One region of the Agathobaculum faecis genome, then DNA from elsewhere that is predicted to be linked to it. Evidence: predicted binding sites of a transcription regulator. Region 1 holds the regulator's gene; the other holds the start of a gene.
The links. Region 1 encodes Rex, which represses fermentation and respiration genes when NADH is low (regulators of the CRP and FNR family bind a similar motif). Its sites were predicted from a motif close to ATTGTTAANNNNTTAACAAT; they were not measured.
Positions count from the first base shown of each region.

Region 2: H8S45_RS04950 (butyryl-CoA:acetate CoA-transferase) is a predicted target of Rex. The motif match lies at 3,812-3,831, and genes of this name have one in related genera.

Region 1 covers NZ_JACOPL010000009.1:122,240-130,217, reverse strand. Annotated here, with positions in the region: gene metA (homoserine O-acetyltransferase MetA) at 184-1,098, shown strand; gene H8S45_RS11015 (redox-sensing transcriptional repressor Rex) at 1,129-1,767, opposite strand; gene H8S45_RS11010 (isocitrate/isopropylmalate family dehydrogenase) at 1,799-2,956, opposite strand; gene H8S45_RS11005 (aconitate hydratase) at 3,054-4,979, opposite strand; gene tsaD (tRNA (adenosine(37)-N6)-threonylcarbamoyltransferase complex transferase subunit TsaD) at 5,190-6,215, opposite strand; gene H8S45_RS10995 (hypothetical protein) at 6,220-6,471, opposite strand; gene H8S45_RS10990 (hypothetical protein) at 6,524-6,730, opposite strand; gene H8S45_RS10985 (GNAT family N-acetyltransferase) at 6,751-7,680, opposite strand; gene rimI (ribosomal protein S18-alanine N-acetyltransferase) at 7,687-7,978, opposite strand, start outside.
Region 2 covers NZ_JACOPL010000003.1:258,847-266,824, reverse strand. Annotated here, with positions in the region: gene H8S45_RS04970 (4-hydroxybutyrate dehydrogenase) at 1-865, opposite strand, end outside; gene H8S45_RS04965 (amino acid ABC transporter ATP-binding protein) at 1,146-1,934, opposite strand; gene H8S45_RS04960 (amino acid ABC transporter permease) at 1,948-2,679, opposite strand; gene H8S45_RS04955 (transporter substrate-binding domain-containing protein) at 2,758-3,609, opposite strand; gene H8S45_RS04950 (butyryl-CoA:acetate CoA-transferase) at 3,851-5,194, shown strand; gene H8S45_RS04945 (ECF transporter S component) at 5,346-5,900, shown strand; gene H8S45_RS04940 (M23 family metallopeptidase) at 6,005-7,234, opposite strand; gene H8S45_RS04935 (hypothetical protein) at 7,446-7,978, opposite strand, start outside.

The sequences.
Region 1 (7,978 bases):
TCTTTTTTCAGCTTTTTCCGCCGCGCACTTCCGCAGCTCGTTTACTATACTATATCCCCCTCCACTTTGTCAAGTCCTCCCTCCCCCTTTCTTTCTATAACTACCTTTTCCTCCCTTGTCCTTCCAGCGCTTTTCTGCTATAATTTTTCTATTGGAACCAATGGTATAAAGGAGGTCACTGGCTTGCCTATAAAAATAGCCGACAGTTTGCCCGCGCGTGCGATTCTGGAGAGCGAAAACATATTTGTGATGACCGAGCACCGTGCAACAACGCAGGACATCCGCCCTCTGCGCATCGCGCTGCTCAACCTGATGCCGCTCAAGATCGTGACTGAAACCCAGATCCTGCGCTGCTTGTCCAACACACCGATCCAGATAGAGGTCGACCTGATTCAAACGAAGACCTATCACTCGAAAAACACCCCCGAAGACCATCTGCTCACATTCTACAAAACATTTGACGATATCCGCGATCAAAAGTATGATGGTTTTATCATCACCGGCGCCCCCATCGAAAACATGCCGTTTGAAGAGGTTGAGTATTGGGATGAGCTGGTCCGCATTATGGACTGGACGAAAAACCATGTACATTCCACGTTGTATATCTGTTGGGGCGCGCAGGCAGGCCTTTACCACCACTACGGCATCCCCAAATATCCCTTGCCGCGGAAGATGTCCGGTATCTTCAAGCATCATGTGCTTTTCCCGAAAGAGCCCCTTTTGCGCGGCTTCGACGACCTATTCTGCGCCCCGCATTCACGCCACACCGAGGTACATGCGTCCGATATCCGCAAGGATGACCGCCTGCGCCTGTTGGCGGAATCTCACGAGGCTGGCGTTTATCTGGTTGAGGCGATGAACGGACGGCAAATTTTCGTGCTTGGTCACGGGGAATATGATCCGGACACCCTGAAGAAAGAATATGAACGCGATCTCGCCAAGGGCCTGAACCCCGAGATCCCCCTGCACTATTTTAGGAACGACGACCCCAGCGACGATATTCTGGTCACCTGGAAAGCGCATGCCCACCTTTTCTATACCAACTGGGTCAATTACTACGTTTACCAAACCACACCCTACTCCCTCGATAAAATATAAAAAAAGAAGCGGCCTCAAGCCGCTTCTTTTTTATGCCTCTTCCATGCCGACCAGATGGCACAGCGTCATCAGGCTGTCAGACAAGTGTACATTCTCGACCGGAACGCCCAGCCCCTCCAGATGCAGGTCCTCTCCCGTGAAGTTCCACAGGCCGCGGATACCATGATCGACCAGCTCATGCGCCAAATCGGGCGCATGGGTGCGCGGAATCGTCAGGACGGCAACATCCGGCTTGCGCCGGTCGACAAATTCAAACAGCGTGCTGCTGCTGCGCACCTCATGCCCGCCAAATTTTTTTCCCACTAACTCCTGATTCGCGTCAAACGCACACAGCAGCTTGAATCCGCTGGCCGAAAAATCGAAGTTGTTGAGCAAGGCCCGTCCCAGATTGCCCGCACCGATCAATACCGCCGTGCGGCCGGCGCGGAGCCCAAGAATAGCGCCCAACTCCTCCTGCAGCTTATCTACATTGTATCCATATCCCTGCTGGCCAAATCCACCAAAGCAGTTGAAATCCTGCCGGATCTGTGAAGCGGTCAGCCCCATACGCTCAGCCAGGGCGCGCGAGGAAATGCGCTGTACGCCCTCAGCTTTCAGCTCACAAATATTGCGGTAGTAGCGCGGCAGACGCTGCACCACCGCCTTGGAGACCTCTTGTTTGCGCTCCACAGGTTTTCATCCTCTCTTTCCCATCACAAAATTACAGCTTCGCAATCGTTTCCAGTACATAATCCGTGAATTCCTGCGCGGTCGCACCAGTATCACGCCCATTGACCACTACCTTTTTCTCTTCAAACATGCAGATATCGAGCGCACGGTCGAGCTTATTCGCCAGTTCGATCTCACCGATGTGCTCGAGCAGCATCACGGAGGCGCGCAGCACGGAGGACGGGTCCGCGTACTGAGCGCGCCCCTCCTGCACCATGCGCGGCGCGGAACCGTGGATGGCCTCGAACATCGCGTAGCGCTTGCCGATATTGGCCGAACCCGCGGTGCCTACGCCGCCCTGAATCTCGGCCGCCTCGTCGGTGATGATATCGCCATACAGGTTGGGCAGCACGACCACCTTGAAATCGCGGCGGCGTTTTTCGTCCAGAAGCTTCGCGGTCATGATATCGATGTACCAGTCGTCGAACTCGACCTCCGGATACTCCTTTGCGACCCGCTGGCAGGTGTCGAGGAATTTGCCGTCCGTGGTCTTGATGATATTGGCCTTGGTCACGCAGGAGACGCGGTTCTTGCCGGTCTTGCGCGCGTAATCAAACGCCAGGCGCGCGATGCGCTCGCAGCCCTGCGAGGTCGCCACTGTAAAGTCGATGAACAGATCGTCCGCAATCTGCACGCCCTGCGAGCCGACCGCATAGCCGCCCTCGGTGTTTTCGCGATAGAACGTCCAGTCGATCCCCAGCTCAGGCACCTTGACTGGACGCACGTTGGCGAACAGGTCGAGCGCTTTGCGCATCGCCACATTCGCGGATTCCACATTCGGCCACGGATCGCCCTTGCGCGGGGTCGTGGTCGGCCCCTTGAGAATTACATGGCACTGTTTGAGCTCCTCCATCACATCGGGCGGGATGGCGCAGCCCAGCTCAGCGCGACGCTCGATGGTCAGCCCGTCTATCACACGGAACTCCACTTTCCCCGCCTTGACCTTGTCGGCCAGCAGGGCCTCGAGCGCGTGCTGCGCCATGCCGGTGATCATCGGGCCGATACCGTCGCCGCCGCACACGCCGATGATGAGCTTGTCAAGCTTTGTATAGTCAATAAAGTCATCCTGTGCTTTCATATCCGCGATGCGCGCAAGCTGGCTTTCTACCACTGCTTCAAATTTATCCAGAATGGACTGGTCGATCGACATAACGGTGTCCTCCTCATACCATTGATATTATTTTAACAAATTTTCTGCATCCTGTCAAGAAAGAGGAGGCTGGGAAAGCGCCTCTCTCCTCTTTTCCTTATTGCGCCGCCTGTTCCTTGGCATAGTTGAGCGTGCCGCCCGCGAGCAGCGCGCCGCGCTGACGGTCGGAAACGTCGCAGTCCGCCTTGAAGGTCCTGCCGCCGCATACCACGGTAACCTGACTGCCGTTTTTGATTTCCTCCAGCACATGCGGCAGCGCGATCTCATCCAACAGGTTGATCGCGTCGTAGTCCGCCGGATCGGCGAAAGTCAGCGGCAGGATGCCCGAGTTGACCAGATTGGCCTTGTGGATACGGGCGAACGACTTGCACAGCACGGCTTTGACGCCCAGATACAGCGGGACGAGCGCCGCGTGCTCGCGCGACGAGCCCTGGCCGTAGTTGGCGCCGCCGACGATGACGCCGCCGCCCTGCTCCTTGCAGCGCGCCGGAAATTCCGGATCGACATTGATAAAACAGTAATTCGAGTAGTATGGCACGTTCGAACGGTAGGGCAGCAGCTTCGCGCCCGCCGGCAGGATATGGTCGGTGGTGATGTTGTCCTCGGTCTTGAGTACGACGCGGCCCGTATAGGACGCTTCCAGCGCCTTGCCCAGCGGGAACGGCTTGATGTTCGGGCCGCGTACAACCTCGACCTCGGCCGGATTTTCTGCGGGCCTTACGATCATGTTGTCGTTGATGACGAAATGCTCCGGCATTTCAATCGCCGGCATTTCTCCCAGCGTGCGCGGGTCGGTCAGCACGCCCGCGAGCGCACTCGCCGCCGCGACCTCGGGCGATACCAGATAAATCTGCGCGTCCTGCGTCCCCGAGCGGCCCTCAAAGTTACGGTTGAAGGTACGCAGGGATACACCCGCGGACTCCGGCGACTGTCCCATGCCGATGCAGGGACCGCAGGCGCACTCGAGGATGCGCGCGCCCGCCGCGATAATATCCGCCAGCGCACCGTTCTGTGCGAGCATGTTAAACACCTGTTTGGAACCCGGGCTGATGGTAAGCGAAACGTCCGGATGCACGGTTTTACCCTTGAGGATGGACGCGACTTTCATCATATCGTAATAGGAGGAATTGGTGCAGGAGCCGATGCAGCACTGATTGACCTTAATCGCGCCGATCTCAGCGACCGGCTTGACATTGTCCGGCATGTGCGGCATCGCGGCCAGCGGCTCAAGCGCGGACAGGTCGACCGTGTATTCCTCGTCGTACACCGCGTCCGGATCGGAGGACAACTCGACCCACACATCACCGCGGTCCTGCGCCTCGAGGAAGCGTCTGGTTTCCCCGTCGGACGGGAACACCGAGGTCGTCGCGCCCAGTTCCGCGCCCATGTTGGTGATGGTCGCGCGCTCAGGCACGGACAGCGTCGCAACGCCCTCGCCCGCGTACTCGACGATCTTGCCCACGCCGCCCTTGACGGTCATCTGGCGCAGCACGTCCAGGATAACGTCCTTGGCGGAAACCCACGGGGACAGCTTGCCCGTCAGGTTGACGCGCACCATCTTGGGCATGGGGATGTAGTACGCGCCGCCGCCCATCGCAACCGCCACGTCCAGGCCGCCCGCGCCGAACGCCAACATGCCGATGCCGCCGCCGGTCGGGGTGTGGCTGTCCGAGCCGATCAGGGTTTTACCCGGCGCGCCGAAGCGCTCCAGATGCACCTGATGGCAGATGCCGTTGCCCGCCTTGGAATAGTAGATGCCGTGCTTTTTGGCCACCGAGCCGATATACTTGTGGTCGTCCGCGTTTTCGAAGCCGGACTGCAGGGTATTGTGGTCGATATACGCGACCGACCGCTCGGTCCTGACCTGGTCGACACCCATTGCCTCAAACTGGAGATAAGCCATGGTGCCGGTAGCATCCTGCGTAAGCGTTTGGTCGATCCGGAAACCGATCTCCTGTCCTTGGACCATTTCTCCGTCCACCAGATGCTCCTTCAGAATTTTCTGTGCGATTGTCATACCCATTTGTGTTTCTTACACTCCTTTATGTCCCTACGCGGCGATATTTGCGCCCGCCGCGCCCCGCCGCTGCAAAGCGGGTCCGTTGCGGCTTCCACAGCCTTCTCCACGGCATGCGCGGCATACCGTGCCCAAAAACAAAACAGAAGCGGCCTTTGCAACGCAAAAACCACTTCTATTTTACAACATTCCTTATCTTTTGAAAAGACCTTTTCGCTATCGCTTTTCACAAATATTCGCACTGATCTCCGCAGTTGCGAAAGCATTCTGCAGGGTCAGACCCACACTACCTGCAAGGTATTCATAATATGCCTGGCTCCCGATCATGGCCGCGTTATCCCCACACAGGGAAAGCGGCGGCAGGTAGAGCCTGGTGTGGGTGCGCTTCGCCATCTCCTGCAGCGCCGCGCGCAGGAACGAGTTGGCCGCCACACCGCCCGCGCAGACCACGCGCCGCGCATGCGTCCGCTGCGCCGCCATCTCCAGCCGCGGCACCAGCGTATGCACGACCGCCGCACAAAAAGAGGCCGCAAGGCCGTTTTTGTCCAGCGTTTCGCCTTTCTGCTCCGCATTGTGCGCCAGATTGATGACCGCGGTCTTGAGGCCGGAAAAAGAGAAGTCAAGCGGCGCGTCCTTGATGTGCGAATCCGGCAGCTTGTAGCACATCGGGTCGCCCTCCTGCGCGAGCCTGTCGATCTTCGGGCCGCCCGGGTAGCCCACGCCGAGCACGCGCGCGACCTTATCGAACGCCTCGCCCGCCGCGTCGTCCCGCGTGCCGCCGAGGATCTCAAAATCCGTATAATCGCGCACCATCACGATCTCGCTGTGTCCGCCGGACGCAATCAGCGTCAAAAACGGAGGCTTGAGATCGGGATACGCCAGATAGGTCGCCGCGATATGCCCGCGGATGTGATGCACCGGAATAAAGGGCTTTTGCAGCGCAAACGCCAGCGATTTCCCGAAATTCGCGCCGACCAGCAGCGCGCCGATCAGTCCCGGCGCACAGGTCGCCGCCACCGCGTCCACCGCGCGCTTGTCCATGCCCGCGTCGGCCAGCGCCTTTTCCGTCACGCGCACAACCGCCTCCATGTGCCGACGCGACGCGATCTCCGGCACCACGCCCCCATACAGCGCGTGCGTTTCGATCTGTGTGTCCACCACGCTGGAAAGTATGTTCCGTCCATCCTCAACCACGGCGGCCGCCGTTTCGTCGCAGGAGGACTCAATTGCCAAAATCCTCATTGTCTCACCCGTTGTTCCCGTATTGCAAAATATGACGCGCCAGTTCCGCGTCCTGCCTGTGTACATAGATCCGATACTCCCGCTGGTACTGCGCGCGGATCCCCAGCACATCCTGCCGCTGCAGCATGCGCTGCGTATTGTCCCGCACCTCTGTTCGGAACGCGATCTGCTCACGGCTGAGCGCCTGCTGCGCTTGGAAAAAGTCTTCCTGCGTATTGGTGCATAAAATCTGCTCGCGGTTCATCGGCGTAATCATTTTCCCGCCTCCTTTATCCAAAAGCAAATATTTCCTGTCCCTCGCCACTCTGCTACAAGCCGGCCGGCATGCGGTATACCGCCCAGATCACCGCTGCCGTTGGCAGCAGCAATGCACCGCACAGGCTCACCTGCAGGCGCACCGCATGCCCTTTGGGATCTCCGCCGCACTGCACCGCGCGCAGCGCGTCGCACAGCGCATGGCAGAAAGAACAGGCACACAGCACGGCGCCGGCCAAAAGGGCCGCCAAAAGCATCATCTCTTTCTCCCCCTTTCCGGTTACCGCATCGTGCCATCCGATATCTCTTTTTCCATGCATACGCAGATCTCGTCCCCCGCGAAATCGCCGAAATTCGGCACCAGCCGGTACCCCTGCTTCTGATAAAACGCGATCGCGTCCGGCATATCCGCGCCGGTTTCCAGCACCGCGCGGTGGCACCCGCTCGCTGCGGCGTGCCGTTCGAGCGCGGCCACGATTTTGCCCGCCGTCCCGCTTCTTCGGTATTCCGGCCGGACATACATCCGCTTGATCTCCGCTGTTACCGGATCATACGCGCGCCAGCAGCCGCAGCCTGCCGGCCGTTCCTCTATGTAAGCCACCACCGCGCAAGCCATTCCGTCCAGCGCGTGATACGCCTTGTACTTTTCCGCCACCGAGCCCCAGCCTGCATGGAAATATACATCCAGCTCCGCAACCAGCACTGCCAGATCCGGATTGCTCACATCGACAAAGCGAAGCGCCGCCCGTTTTTTATCCACCGTCCCCAGCGCCTTTTCAAAGCAAAGGCAGTTTTCCGCACCGGCCGGACTCCCATAATAGGGCATTGTACGGTATCCCAGTTTCCGGTAAAGCGCCGCCGAATCCCCTGTGGTCCGCGCGGTTTCCAAAACAGCGCGCGTATAGCCCTGCTCCGCCGCGTTACCCTCCAGCGCGCGGATGACCGCGCCCGCAATCCCCCGCCGACGGTATTCCGGCCGCACATAAATGCGTTTCAGTTCCACGGTATGCGCGTCCGTCCGCTTCCAGCAGCCGCAGCCTGCCGCGCATCCATCCTCATAAACGACCAGCCGGCATCCGAACAGATGCGGGTCGTTATATTTCGCATAGCGGCGATGCACCTCGCCCACGATCGAAAAATAATATTCATCCAGCCTGCCCGCCAGTTCCAGCAGATCGGTGTTTTCCGCATCGACAAACCGAAGCTCCATCCAGCCTCACCCTTTCAGAAAAAATGTCATCAGCAGCGCGTCCTCAACGGGCGCGGTGTAAAAATTCTTTCGCACGCCCACCTTTTGGAAGCCCGCATTCTCGTACAGGGCAATCGCGGGCATATTGGACGTGCGCGCCTCCAACGTAACAAAGGCCAGCCCCTGCGCTCCCGCGTGCGAGACAAGCGTCCCGATCAGCGCGCGGCCGACTCCCTGCCGGCGGCAGTCGGGTGATACCGCAACATTGGTGATATACCCCTCGTCCAGCACGGTCTGGCAACCCACATAGCCGACCGCC
Region 2 (7,978 bases), on a different contig from region 1:
GCGGTACATGGTAGGTGCCGCCGAGCGGGAAGGACATGCCGTGTACGGTCGCGCAGCCGGCCTTGAGGAACGCGATGCCGGCGAACAGGGAAGCGGTGACAAACTCGCCAAGGTAATCGATGCGGGCGTCCGGCCCCTCGAGCGCGATGCGGCGGAAGCCTTCGAGGATCATTTCCATCGCCTTGACCGAGAACATCTCGGAGGTGACGGTCTTGCGGTGCGGGGACAGGAACGACTCGGTCGCATGGATGAGCGCGTCGATCGCGGAAGCGGCGAACGGCTTGTACGGCAGGGTCTTGAGCAGGTCGGGCACCAGACAGACCTTGTTCGGGATGATATCGTCGGAAACCAGGCCGAGCTTGGTTTCGCCGCCGGTCAGCTTACCGTCCTTTTCGTCCTTGACGATAGCGACCGAAATGTTGGTGACTTCGGAACCGGTGCCGCAGGTGGTCGGGATCGCGATGACTTCTTTTTCATGTACAACGGGCTCGCGCTTGAAATACAGTTCATGTACAGATGCCGGGCGCTTGCAGCCGAGCAGCTTGCAAAGGTCCATGATGGCGCCGCCGCCGACAGCGATGACGCGGTCGTAGGAGTCGTACGGGATCGCTTCGTACATGGTTTCGATCATGGCTTCGGAGGGTTCGCCTGCGCCGAACTTCTCCTGGAACACGAACTGGCTCTTCAGACCAAGCTCCGCCATAAAGGGCTTGTAGATGAACTCATTGGTCAGAACGACGTCGCGTTCGCCGAGCTTGAACTCCCCGGCGAAGTCGCCGAACGTTTCAAACTTGTAGATAGTGGGGGCAATGACGATCTCTCTTTTGTCCTTCATCAAAGAGGCACTGAAAGCATCCATAGCCATAGTTGAACATCTCCATTCATAAAATTTATAAAGGCCGTGCGGGCTTTTATGCGCATCATATCAGGCAATTTGCCCTGCGCTTTTATTGTAGCAAATCCCGTCCACAACTTCAACACAAACGAACAAAAAAATCACCAAAAAATAACCACCAAATCCTGTACAAAAAGACAATAAACAGCCCTGTATTTTGGAATACAGGGCTGTTTTAACGCATCGAAACCCGTCTGTAAAGAAAAAACGGGCAGAATAGCCGAAAAGAATGGGCGGATTCAAACAGGATTTAGTTGTTTTGCGAAAAACGGCTCAAAAAGGCGCGTGTACGCTCATTTTGTGTATTTTCAAACAATTCGCTGGGCGTGCCTTCCTCCACAATCACGCCCGCGTCCATGAACAGCACGTGGTCGGCCACATCGCGGGCGAAAGCCATCTCGTGCGTAACGATAATCATGGTGGTGTGCTGGTCCGCGAGCGAACGGATAACGCGCAGGACCTCGCCCGTCAGCTCCGGGTCGAGCGCGGAGGTGGGCTCGTCAAAGCAGAGGATGTCCGGCTGGAGCGCGAGCGCCCGCGCAATGGCCACGCGCTGCTGCTGGCCGCCGGAAAGCTGGTGGGGGTAGTGGCTCATGCGGCCCTCTAGGCTCATCTGGGCGAGCAGCTCAATGGCGTGGTTTTCAATCTCCTCATGGATGGCGTGCCGGTTCTGCTTGTAATCCGGCCGCTCCTTGGCGAGCATCAGGCTGGCCAGCATGACGTTTTCAAGCGCAGTGTACTGCGGGAACAGGTTGAACGATTGAAACACCATGCCGAAATGCAGGCGCCGGCGGCGGATTTCCGCGTCGCTCTTGGCGGCGCGGTCGGCGGCGTCAAACAGGGTTTCGCCGTTTACCAGGATACGGCCCGCGTTTGGGGTTTCCAGAAAGTTCAGGCAGCGCAGCAGGGTCGTCTTGCCCGAACCGGACGAGCCGATAATGGCCAGCGCCTTGCCGCGCTCCAGGGAAAAGCTGATGTCCTGTAGCACCTTGGTCGGGCCAAAGCTTTTTTCGATGTTTTGTACTTCAAGAATAGGCATTGCGGCTCGCTCCTTATACACGGAAATAGTCCATTTTCCTTTCCAGCCAGCCGAACAGCAGCGTCAGCACGCCGCAGAACACGAGGAAGAAAAGGGCGGTGGAGAACAACGGCCAGATCAGGCCGCGGTTGATGAATTCCTTGCTCATCATGATGATCTCCTTGGTGGCGATGATGTTGGCCAGCGCGGTATCCTTGATAAGCGTCATGAATTCGTTGCCCATGGGCGGGATCACGCGCTTGACGACCTGCAGCAGCGTGATCTTGAAGAAAATCTGCCGTTTGGTCATGCCGAGCACCTGGCCGGCCTCATACTGGCCGCGCGGGATAGACTGGATACCGCCGCGGAAAATCTCGGAAAAATAGCAGGCGTAGTTGATTGCGAACGCGGCGCAGGTCGCGACCACGCGCCCGTCCGTACCCATGGCGTTCCACGGCTGGCCCCAGTGCAGCAGGCCGGGGCCATAGTAGATGAAGATGATCTGCAGCATGAGCGGCGTGCCGCGGACGATCCACACAAAGAACTTGATGAGAAGGGCGATCGGGCGCAGCCCGACCAGCATGGCGCCCCATTTGCCGGACGCAAGGCGGCTGCCGCGCAGGCAGCGGAACGGTTCCCACCTGTTCATGGCGCCGAACGCCACAAGCAGGCCGACGGGCAGCGCGACCAGCAGTGTGACCACAAAGATCGTGCAGTTGATTCCAAAGCTTTGGAACAGATTGGTGAAGATAACCGAGGGGTTCATAGGATTCCTCCAAACAAAACCAAGCGGGGCAGCAGTAAGCTGTCCCGTTCGGTGTAAAATTTGTGTAGGTAAATTTGTTTATTCTGCTAGGGAAAGGCCGTATTTTTCAGCCAGAGACTGCAGCGTACCGTCTTCATTCAGTGTAGCCATGATCTCATTGACCTTGTCGCACAGGTCACTTCCCTTGCGGAAGCCGATGCCATACTGCTCCTCATGGAATACGCCGCAGATGGTCAGGTCCGCGAAGTCGGTACCCTCGCCGATCATGTTTTCCGCCATGGTCTGGTCAAAAATTGCGGCGTCCGCCGTACCCGACTTGACCTCGAGCAGCGCGTCGGTCTGCTTGCTGACCGTGACCAGGTTGGACTGGCTGAGGTTCTCGTCCTCCTCTGCCACGCTTTGTGCGGCCGAGCCGGCCTCTACCGCCACCGTCTTGCCGACCAGATTGGCGTAATCCGCGTAAGTATCCTTGTTTTCTGTCTTGGTGACGACCACCTGGGTATTCTGTACATAGGGGTCGGAAACCGAAATATTCTGCTTGAGGTCCTCCGTGATGGTCATGCCGTTCCACAGGCAGTCCACCTCACCACTTTCCAGGCTGACCTGCTTGGTATCCCAAACGATCTCGATGAATTCCGGCTCCACGCCGAGCTTTTCACAGACCGCCTGCGCGAACTCGGTGTCAAAGCCGGTGAATTCGCCGGTCTGCTCGTCGGTATAGTTCATCGGCTCATAGACCGTGTAGCCGATTTTCAGCTTGCCGGCGTCTTCGATCTGCGCCAGGTCGCTGTCTGCGGCGGCGGTGTCGGACGGATTGGCCGCGTCGTCGCCGCTCGTGGTATCGGCGGAGCTGTCGCTGCCGCAGCCTGCCAGCAGAGAGGCGCTCATCGCGCCGGCGAGCAACAGCGCCAGAAGCTTTTTGGTTTTCATGGGAATGCCCTCCTAAATTCATTGCATAATTACGGTACTGTGAAAGTCATTTATCATTGTACCACTTTATTTGAGAAAATCAAGAAAAACTTTCTGGTCACTTTCTGGGTGAATGGTTGTAAGTGTTGTAAATGGCAACTCCTTGCTTGACCTGTACAGGGGGAATATAGTATTATATACAATAGATATAATAGATAACAAGATTGTTAAAGAATAAACAAAGACGGAGGTTTGGGCAATCATGGATTACGAAGCTCTTTATCAGCAGAAGCTGACCACGGCGGATGAGGCTGTCAAGGTGGTCAAATCGGGCGACTGGGTGGACTACGGCTGGTGTACCGGCACGGCCTGCGCGCTGGACAAGGCGCTCGCCGGACGGATGAGCGAGTTGGAGGATATCAACCTGCGCGGCGGCATCCTGATGTGGCAGCCCGCTATATTCCAGATTCCGGACGTAGAAAAGAAGATCACCTGGAACTCCTGGCACATGGGCGGCGTCGAGCGCAAGGCCTGCACCGCGGGCTTCGGCTTTTATAATGCGCTGCGCTATTCCGAGCTGCCGCGCTACTACCGGGAGAATGTCAAGCACGTCAACGTGGCGATGTTCCAGGTTGCGCCGATGGACAGCCACGGCTACTTCAGCTTCGGCCCGAACGCGTCCCACCTGAAGGCAGTGTGCGACGTGTCCGACGTTGTCATCGTCGAGGTCAATAAGAACATGCCGCGCTGCCTGGGCGGCTTTGAGGAAGCGGTCCACATCTCCGAGGTAGATATGGTCGTCGAGGGTGAGAACCCGCCGATCGCGGAGTTGGGCGCCGGCGGTGCGCCGACCGACGTTGACCGCGCGGTGGCCAAGCTGATCGTGGAGGAGATCCCGAATGGCGCCTGCCTGCAGCTGGGCATCGGCGGCATGCCGAATACGGTCGGTTCCATGATTGCGGAATCCGACCTGAAGGATCTCGGCGTACATACCGAGATGTATGTGGACGCGTTTGTCGACATCGCCATGGCGGGTAAGATCAACGGCCTGAGCAAGGGGATCGATCGGGGCAAGCAGGTGTATGCGTTCGGCGCTGGCACCAAAAAGCTCTATGACTATATCGACAACAATCCGGAATGCTACGCGGCTCCCGTATCCTATACCAACGACGCGCGCACCATCGCCCAGATCGACAACTTCATTTCGATCAACAACGCAGTGGATATCGACCTGTTCGGCCAGGTGAACGCGGAAACGGCCGGCACCAAGCAGATCTCCGGCGCGGGCGGCCAGCTCGACTTTGTGCTGGGCGCGTACCTGTCCAAGGGCGGCAAGAGCTTTATCTGCTGTTCGTCCACATTCAAGCAGAAGGATGGCTCGATCGCTTCCCGCATCCGCCCGACGCTGGCGGACGGTTCGGTCGTGACCGACGCGCGCCCGAACGTACACTGGTTCGTTACCGAGTACGGCAAGGTGTGTCTCAAGGGCCTGTCATCCTGGCAGCGCGCGGAGGCGCTGATCTCGGTCGCGCATCCCGACTTCCGCGAGCAGCTCATTCAGGACGCGGAAAAAATGCACATCTGGAAGCGTTCCAACAAGCGCTGAGACGGAAAGTACCAGGCGGCCTATCTGCGGATGGGCCGCTTTTCTGCATGCAGTCTGGCATTATGAAAAATGTTTGATCTGGCGCTTTGTAAAAGGCCATACAGGGAGTACAATAGTACCAACAAAGGAAAAACAGAGAGGGTGTCACAATATGAAAAGCAAAAAAACCAGAACGATCATCCTTGCTGCTCTGCTCGCGGCGCTGACGACGGTCGCAACCATGATTATCCGTATCCCGACGCCGACGCTCGGCTATATTCACCTGGGCGACGGGCTGGTGCTGCTCTGCGGCATCCTGTTGGGGCCGGGGCTGGGCGCGGTCGCGGCGGGCATCGGCTCGATGCTGGCCGACCTGTTCGGCGGTTATATGGCCTGGGTGCCGGGTACGTTCGCCATCAAGGCGCTGACCGCGCTGGCGGGCGGCTGGCTCTACCACCACATGGCCGGACGGGAGCGGATGAATATGCCGGTACGCGTGGCGCTGTGCGGTATTCCCGCGGAAATCGTGATGGTCGCGGGCTATTATGTGTATGAGGTCGGCATGGAGCTGGTCGCGGGGAGCGCGGCGGGCGCTGCGGTTGCGGCTGTACTGGCCGGTGTGCCGTTCAATATCGTGCAGGGGCTGGCCGGCGTGATCGTATGCGCGGTGCTGTTGCCGGTGCTGGGGCATGCGAGCGCGGAGATGGGCGAACGCATCCGGACCTGAAGCACTGACCCGTTTTCCCAGATCGGTGAGGCGATGGAGATACGGGTATTCCTCGATGAACCATAAGAAGCGCTGTGGATCACTGTCCACAGCGCTTTTTCCGTTTACGAGAGCGTCAGGTACTGCTGCGGGTCAACCTTTTCGTCGTTGACCTGTATCTCAAAATGCAGGTGCGGACCGGTCGAATTGCCCGTGTTGCCGGAAAGCGCGATCCGGTCGCCCTTGGCGACCACGTCCCCGACCGATACCAGCAGCTCGGAATTATGCCCGTATAGGGTCTTGAAGCCGTTCTGGTGATCGAGGATGATATAGTTGCCGTACCCGTTGCCCGAATCCTCGGCAACGATGACCTTGCCGTTGTCCGCCGCGTAGACTGGCGTGCCTTCTCCCACCGCAAGGTCCACGCCGCCGTGCAGCCTGCCCCAGCGCCATTTGAACGCAGAGGTGAAGGTGTAGCTCGTCAGCGGCACGGAAAATTCGCCTGTGCCGATGCCGACATTCCTGGTGCCTACCTCGACGATCTCATTCCTCGCGTCGCTCAGCACCGTGCGCGCAAGGATGGTGCGGCCATGTTCCTGTCCGTCCACGGTTTCGATCTCGGCGGTGACGACCGCCTCGCCCGCGCAGCCCTCCTGCACGGTGGCGCGGTAGGTCTGGTCGAGCTGGTCGTTCTCGCGGGTGATCGTTTCATAGGGGATTTCCTCAGTATAGGTGACCGAGCGCGTCGCGGTCACATCCAGGCGGGGGGAGAGCGTGCTGTACAGCGCGCCGAAATCCGAAACCAGCGAGGTCTGGGCGACGACATTGTCCACACGCACCTCCTGCAGGAAGTCCGCGTCCTCATCGGTTGCGGTCGTGTACTGCGCCTTGACGCGGTCGAGCAGCGCCTGCGCCTCGTCCGCCGAGCGGCAGACGCCCGCCTGCTCGCCGTCGACCGAGATCACGGCAAGCGTGTCCAGTTCCCCGCTGGCGTCGATCAGCTCGGCCTTGAGCGTATCGCCGGTCAGGAATTGGTCCTCCAGTGCATAGGACGGTTTGGTTTCAATGCAGACGGGGAGCGTGTATTCCCCGCCCGCGAGCGCGCCCGCGCTCTGTTCGATTTCCGCGACCGCAGCGGAGAGCGTGTCCGCCTCCTCGACCAGGCCGAGCGGCCTGCCGTTCGCCAGTACCAGGGTGCCGCTGTGCAGCAGCAGCGCGCTGGGCACAAAGAACACGGGGAGGAACACGGCCGCTGCGCAGACCGCGCGCCGCTTTGCCGCCGCGCGGCATACGCGGGCAAGCGCCGCCCAGCAGGGCAGATCCCAGAACCAACAGATTAGGCGGTCAAGCAGCAATATGGCCCGCACAAGGGCAAATAACAGGCCGGAAAAAAGTCCGGCAAAAAATGATAACAGGTTTCGCATGACGGTAGTATGGAGAAAAGCGCTCCTCCATATTCCCTCCTTTCCAAATGTCCAAGGTTACAGTTTGGTAACAATGGATACCTTAACCGCTTTGGAGGGCGAAGTCATACGAAACCTGTCGATTGGCTCCAGAAAATTAAATTTACGTTGCAGCGCCGCAGAAATTCGTGGGGAAAAATCGCGGATCGAGGGGCTTTTGCTGATAATAGCGTTCGAGGACTGCGCGCTGAAGCGACACGGCGAGCGGCACGGCCGCGTCGAACAGGTCGCAGAAGGACTCGGTTCGTTCGCCGTTACCCGAGGACCAGGGGCGGTGCGACTGGTTGGCGCAGTCCGCGGCGAGCGGTTCGGCGGGACGGATCAGCGAGGAGGCGAGACCGGCCTTGCCCGCGAGCCGCTCCAGATGCACCAGGCGGCCGCGGATATGGCTGCCGCTGTGCGTCAGGTGCAGCACACGGCGCATGTCGTGCAGCGAGCGGTACACCGCGGCGGGGGAGACGCGCGCGCCGCACGCGCTTTTCGCCGCGCCGGCCAGCACGCGCGCCAGCACGGTGCATTCCGCGGCGCTGGGATCGAGCAGGCGGAACGCCTCAAACTCCGCGGGGGCGGCAGCGATGTAATTGGTGATCAGGATGCCGTCGATATCGCTTTCAACCAGCTTGCGCCGCGCCTCGG